2 regions of the Colwellia sp. E150_009 genome follow, and region 2 is predicted to be linked to the other one. Evidence: predicted binding sites of a transcription regulator. Region 2 holds the regulator's gene; the other holds the start of a gene.
What was found. Region 2 encodes LexA, which represses DNA repair genes until DNA is damaged. Its sites were predicted from a motif close to TACTGTATNNNNATACAGTA; they were not measured.

Region 1: the regulator LexA is predicted to act here: its motif matches at 1,143-1,162, upstream of recN (DNA repair protein RecN).

The regions. Positions count from the first base shown of each region.
Region 1 is NZ_JBHFOM010000067.1:5,064-8,503, reverse strand. Features, by position in the region: gene nadK (NAD(+) kinase) at 190-1,071, shown strand; gene recN (DNA repair protein RecN) at 1,198-2,874, shown strand; gene ACE1OF_RS18980 (outer membrane protein assembly factor BamE) at 3,061-3,440, shown strand, end outside.
Region 2 is NZ_JBHFOM010000026.1:38,574-42,013, forward strand. Features, by position in the region: gene ACE1OF_RS12365 (hypothetical protein) at 1-263, opposite strand, end outside; gene ACE1OF_RS12370 (hypothetical protein) at 443-805, opposite strand; gene lexA (transcriptional repressor LexA) at 1,019-1,645, shown strand; gene coxB (cytochrome c oxidase subunit II) at 2,467-3,440, shown strand, end outside.

The sequences.
Region 1 (3,440 bases), on a different contig from region 2:
TATTCAAGCCCTTCAACAATAGAAATAATTTATTCACTAACTTTACATGATTTATAGCAAATTTAAATCAAACTAAATAACTTCTCTTGTTATTAACGCCAAAAAATTCATTTTATCAAATACAAACTTTACAAGCCACGCAAATAAAGGGAAACTTCTTATAATTAGATTAATTACGAAATAATTGTTATGGCTCAACACTATAAAACAATTGGGCTAATCGGTAAGCCTAACCATCAAGGTGCAAGTGCAACAATTTCAGCACTGCATGAATACTTACTTAATAATAGCTATCAGGTATTGGTAGAAACAACAGTTGCTACATCATTAACAATAGAGGGTATGCACATTTGCTCTCTTACCGATATTGGTGAGCAAGCCGATCTTGCCATTGTTGTAGGTGGTGACGGTTACATGCTGGGTGCTGCGCGTGTTTTAGCTTGTTTTGATATTGGTGTTATTGGAGTAAACCGTGGTAATTTAGGATTTTTAACTGATTTATCACCTGATGAAATAATCAAACCATTAACAAAAATATTACAGGGTGAGTCTCGCTCTGAACAACGCTTTATTATTGAAGCTGAAGTATATCGACACGGTAAACTGAAAAGCTCTAACAGTGCAGTGAATGAAGCAGTACTCCATGCGGGTAAAGTAGCCAGTATGATAGAGTTTGAAGTACACATTGATAACTCTTTTATGTTTAGTCAACGTTCAGACGGTCTTATTATTTCTACACCTACTGGTTCTACTGCTTATTCTATGTCGGCTGGCGGCCCTATATTAACCCCTAACTTAAATGCGCTATCTTTAGTGCCTATGTTTCCACATACATTAACTAGTAGGCCTATTGTTGTTGATGGTAACAGTGAAATTAAACTTATCTTAGCTAATGAAAATCAAGAAAGTTTGCAAGTAAGCTGTGATGGCCATGTTATTTTAGCCGTTATGCCAGGCGATGAAGTAATAATCAAAAAAAGCGCAAGCACTATACGTTTAGTACATCCGCTTGATCACGATTACTTTAATGTGTTGCGAAGTAAATTAAGCTGGGGTAACAAACTATACTAGTATTGTTCTCAGCAAATAAGCGAAAATAATAAGTAAAAAATAACAGTAAAAACATTTGCATTATTTACATTTACTGTATAAATTAACACCTAAGTATTTATACAGTATTATTAGGTGCTCTACATTATGCTTTTACAATTAAACATTCAAAATTTTGCCATTGTTAAATCGCTTGATATAGATTGGCAATCAGGCATGACTACTATTACGGGCGAGACGGGCGCAGGTAAATCAATTGCCATTGATGCTTTGGGCTTATGTTTAGGTGAGCGTGCAACCACTAATGTAGTTCGTCCCAACAGTAAAAAAGCAGAGCTTGCCGCCACCTTTGAAACACAGAACAATACTAATGTGCAACAATGGTTAAAACAACATGACCTATTACTAGAGTCGAGTAGTGAATGCATATTACGGCGCGTTATTTCTGCTGAAGGCCGTTCTAAAGCCTATATAAATGGCAGCCAGGTACCCCTAGTACAGCTGAAAGAAGTAGGTCAATTACTGATTAATATTCATGGCCAACATGATCATCAATTAATAACTAAATCAAGCCAACAGTGCAAATTACTTGATGAATATGCTGATAATAAATCCGCACTTGATGAAGTCAAACATTACTATCAGCAATGGCATAAACTCAATAAAGAGTTAACTTTATTACAACAAAATAAGCAGCAACGAGAGGCTGAACAACAGCTTTTGCAATACCAGGTGCAAGAGCTAAATGAATTTGCTCTACAAGCAGATGAATTTGAAACTTTAGAAAGTGACTATAAACGTCATGCTAATGCGCAAGATTTACTGGACACTACTTTGCAAACTCTGCAAACCCTTACAGAAGATGAAAACTTTAACGTACTTGACTCATTGAGGCATTGTAGTGAAAACATTAGTGCTATTGCACGCCTAGACAAGAGATTAGTGAACGTGGCAGCATTGCTTAACGACTCTTTCGTTCAAATTGAAGAAGCCTCTGCCGACCTTAAACACTATTATCAAGATCTTGAGCTAGATCCCCAAGCCTATGCCATGATCGAAGAACGCTATTCAACAGCTTTGCAACTTGCAAAAAAACACAACCTACCTCCAGAAAACTTAGTTGGCTTCCATCAAGAGTTAATTTTGGCTTTGGCTGCAATATCTAATGATGAATCAAGAATTAATACCGTAATAACAGAAATTGCCACAACCGAACAACACTACCTCGAGTCTGCTGCAGTATTAACAGCTTCAAGAAAAAAAGCAGCAAAAACATTAAGCCAGTTAATCAGCAAAAGTATGCAAGAATTGAATATGCCCCACGGAAAGTTTCAAATAAGCATTACACCAGCAAATGAGAGCACAAGCACTATCTCAAATAATGGTTTAGATAAAATAGACTTTCAAGTTAGCATAAACCCTGGCCAAGCATTAGAAGCAATGAATAAAGTTGCTTCAGGCGGTGAACTATCTCGCATAAGTTTGGCAATGCAGGTAATTTTAGCTGATAAAGTGGTTACGCCAAGCCTGATATTCGATGAAGTCGATGTAGGAATTAGTGGACCAACCGCTGCCATGGTCGGTAGAAAATTACAACAACTCGCAAAAAACACACAAGTTATTTGCGTAACACATTTACCGCAAGTTGCCTGCAAAGGCCATCAACAATTCTTTGTTAGCAAATTAACCGATGGTGAACACACAGAAACAAAAGTTACGGAACTAAGTGAGCAAAGCCGCATCCAAGAAATAGCCCGCTTACTAGCAGGAGATAAAATATCAGAGCATAGTTTAGCTAATGCACGTGAGTTATTAGCAAGTTAAATAAATACCTTGCTGTGAAATTTATGAAAAATAGCTTTGTATCTAAAGCCGTGCTTCGTTACTATACCCAATCTATTTCAAGGGGCTAACCTCTAGACACCTTGGGGTAGTTTTGGGTGTCCCTGTTTACACATTACATGTTAATGTATATTTGTATTATTTTATATTGAAGGAAAGTAAAATTTCATGTTGTTTCGTACCTCAATTATTGCCATAGCGCTATCACTTTCTGCCTGTTCAAGCTGGGTTTATCGAATAGATATTCCGCAAGGTAACTATCTTGAACAAAAAAACATAGACAAAATACAAATAGGTATGACTAAAGAACAAGTTAAATTTGTTCTTGGTAGCCCAGTAATAGTAGATGCATTTGACAAAGACACATGGAATTATATTTATCGCTTTAAATCTGGTCGTAGTGAAACGTTAGATATGCACAAAAGCTTTACTATAAAATTTAGTGAAAATAAATTAGTGTCAGCGGAAGGTGATTTTGAATTATCAGAAAATTTCAATACACCATTTAATGCTCCCATTAAAACAGCTGAAATTGATAAGAAAAAGTA
Region 2 (3,440 bases):
TAATCAATATTACTGATGTTAGCAATACTTATTTTAATGTGCAGAGGCGCTAACTCAGGTTCAGAAGAAATAATAATGGGGGTTGAATTAGGGCTATAGAAAATAGCATTATTGATTAAATATTTCAGTATGGTTGTTAATGCAAATTCATTAGTATGAATTGCGGGGCATTGTTCATTTACACGAACAATTATTTCTCTGTTCACTTTATTTTCAAGGGCGATGGTTGAATTAATTAGCGTTGAAAGATCAACCTTCTCCATTTTGATATATTAAGTAAATAACATAGCAAACTTATCTTAAGATTTGCTGAGTTTTTACTGAAATAACCCCGTTTTTCTGAACACCTTCACTACACTACTTACTATTGGTTATTATAGTAGATAGTGTTGTAGTGATGGAATTTTATTACTTACGGTAGGTATAATCTATACTTTAAAAATTAGCAATCAGTATCTTTTACATCTAGTTTTTCTTTAGCCTTTTCACAGGCATCTTCAATTGCATCTCCAGCGTCAGTTGCCATCTGTTTTGCTTTTTCGGTAGCACCTTTGGCTGCTTCTTTAACCTTATCACCCGCATCGCTTGCTATTTCTTTAGCTTTTTCGGTAGCATCAATAGCAGCCTCTTTAGCCTGTTCACCCGCATCTTTGGCTTTTTCGCCAAGGTCTTTAGCAACATCTTTAGTTTTTGAAATAGCCTCGTCAACTTTTTCACCAGTTGTTTTGGGCTTATCATCACTACAAGCACCTAAACTTAATAATGCTGTAAGTGATAAAGCCATAAATGAAAGTTTCTTATTCATATTTATTCCTCGTTATATGTTAGTAATGCTTAACGATATAACGAATAAGACAACAAAGATATAAAAGATATTTTTTAGTCATTTCTATTAAATTTAGACCTTGATGAGGTGGTGTGGGTATATGACTAAAGCCTTGCATTTATTTTGTTGCTGTATATACTGACAGTTGTAAATAAATACAGGACTTTGCCTAGAAAGGAAAAGCGTATGTCAATGATAAATGAATTAAAGCCTTTAACGAGCCGCCAACAACAAATTTTTGATCTTATTAAAGAAAATATTCAAGAAACAGGTATGCCCCCAACGCGGGCTGAAATTGCAGACTTTTTTGGCTTTAAATCAGCGAATGCTGCAGAAGAACACTTAAAAGCCTTAGCAAAAAAAGGGTATATTGAAATGATACCTGGGACTTCCCGCGGTATACGGTTAGCCGAGCAATTTATTGAAGAAGCAGGACTACCACTTATTGGTAGAGTTGCAGCAGGTGAACCTATATTAGCTCAAGAGCATGTTGAAGATCATTACCAAATGAGTGGGAACTTGTTTCATCCTGCCGCCGATTATTTACTTCGGGTAAATGGTGAAAGCATGAAAGATATTGGCATTTTAGATGGCGATTTATTGGCGGTGCATCAAACGACTGATGTACAAAATGGTCAAGTCATTGTTGCAAGAGTTGAGAATGATGTCACTGTTAAGCGTTTTAAACGTGATGGTAATATTGTTTATTTACATGCTGAAAATGAAAGTTTTGAACCAATAAAAGTAGATCTTACCTGTCAAGAATTTAATATTGAAGGGCTAGCTGTTGGTGTTATTCGTAATGGAAATTGGATGTAGTATTTTTCACTAAAACTGATTTTATACCAATCTCACTAACTATGTGATCATTTCTACTGGTTAAAACAACCAACTACGACGTTATTAATATTTAATAATTAGAACAACTAGTTATTAAAATAAATGCCTTGTATTTGGCTGTTTTTTCTGCGTATAAAGTAGATCACCTAATTAATGAAACTGATATTATTCATCTGCTTAATCTATATATTGATTATATGAATTATCGCTAAATTTTTTAGCGATAATGCGTTTTTGTATTCTCGGTTTATCTCTTTTTATGCGCTCTTTCTCAATTTTCTTCTACTAAACTCCTAATAATCCCAGTTAGTTGTTGTACCTCTTATTCATTTTTTTATTTTATTTATAGGTAGAATATCCCTAGCCTATATCTGTCAAGAGGTAGGCTTGTTTTTGAGTTAATACTCTAGTTGAAAAACTGGCATCCTTTTGACTTTTATCATAATAATTGTTTGACCTAGATCAAGTTTTGAGCGATTCTTAAGGGGAGGTTGAACAAAAAATAACTAGCAAAACTGTATAAAAAGACGTCAATACGTTGATTCTATGCCTATACCGAATGTTTAACTATTCACCATAGATGAGTTGGCTATTTACGTCGGTTAATTTAATAAAATTTAAATGATGTGCTTTACTAATTAATAAGCGCTTAATTAGAAAATAATAATAACTAAATTAACAGATAATCAGTTCAATGAGTTGTGATGTACATTGCTGCTTTCTGTTTTCTATACCCTGTTTTAAAGAAAATGCTAACCAAGCTATTTTCAATGAATAGGTATTGATAGAGGAGAGGTTGAGTGAGTAAAAGTAATCAATGTTGGTGGATGGGAATCGGGCTTTTTTTTACAAGCTTTTTTTCTTGTTCAGCTTGGTCGGAGGCACAGATAAATCTGACCAAAGGAGTAACTGCGGTTAGTAGGGAAGTATACGGTTTACATATGCTAGCCCTGTACATTTGTACCGCCATTGGTATTGTCGTATTTGGTGCTATGTTTTGGTCAATGTTCTTTCATCGCAAATCAAAAGGTGCAAAAGCGGCTGATTTTCATGAAAGCACAACAGTAGAAATACTCTGGACTGCAATTCCTGTCATTATACTCATCGCTATGGCTGTTCCGGCAACTAGCACATTAATCGACATGGAAAATAATGATAATTCCGATGTTACTATTCAAATTACTGGTTCACAGTGGAAATGGCATTACAAATATTTTGATCAAAATATAGAGTACTATTCAGTGCTATCAACTCCTCGGGAACAATATGAAAATCATAATGGTAGTTTTGATGGTAACGGTGTACTTAAAGGGAAAGATTACCTGTTAGAAGTTGATAAACCATTAGTTATTCCTGCCAATAAAAAAGTTCGTTTTTTAATTACCTCAGACGATGTTATTCATTCATGGTGGGTACCTGCATTTGCGGTTAAGCAAGATGCTAACCCAGGTTTTATTAATGAAGCTTGGACGAATGTAGATAAGCCAGGTATTTATCGCGGCCAATGTGCAGAACTTTGTGGCAAAGATCATGGCTTTATGCCTATTGTTGTTGATGTTAAATCCAGCGCAGATTATGACGCGTGGTTGACAGAGCAACATGAATTAACCGCCAAAGCGGCTGATGCTGAAAAAGCCTCTTTAAGTGCTTCTATGAGTAAAGCAGAGTTAATGCAGTTGGGTGAAACTACCTATATGGCTTATTGTGCAGCTTGTCATCAACCTACGGGTTTAGGCTTGCCGCCTACATTCCCAGCGCTTAAAGGTAGCGCAGT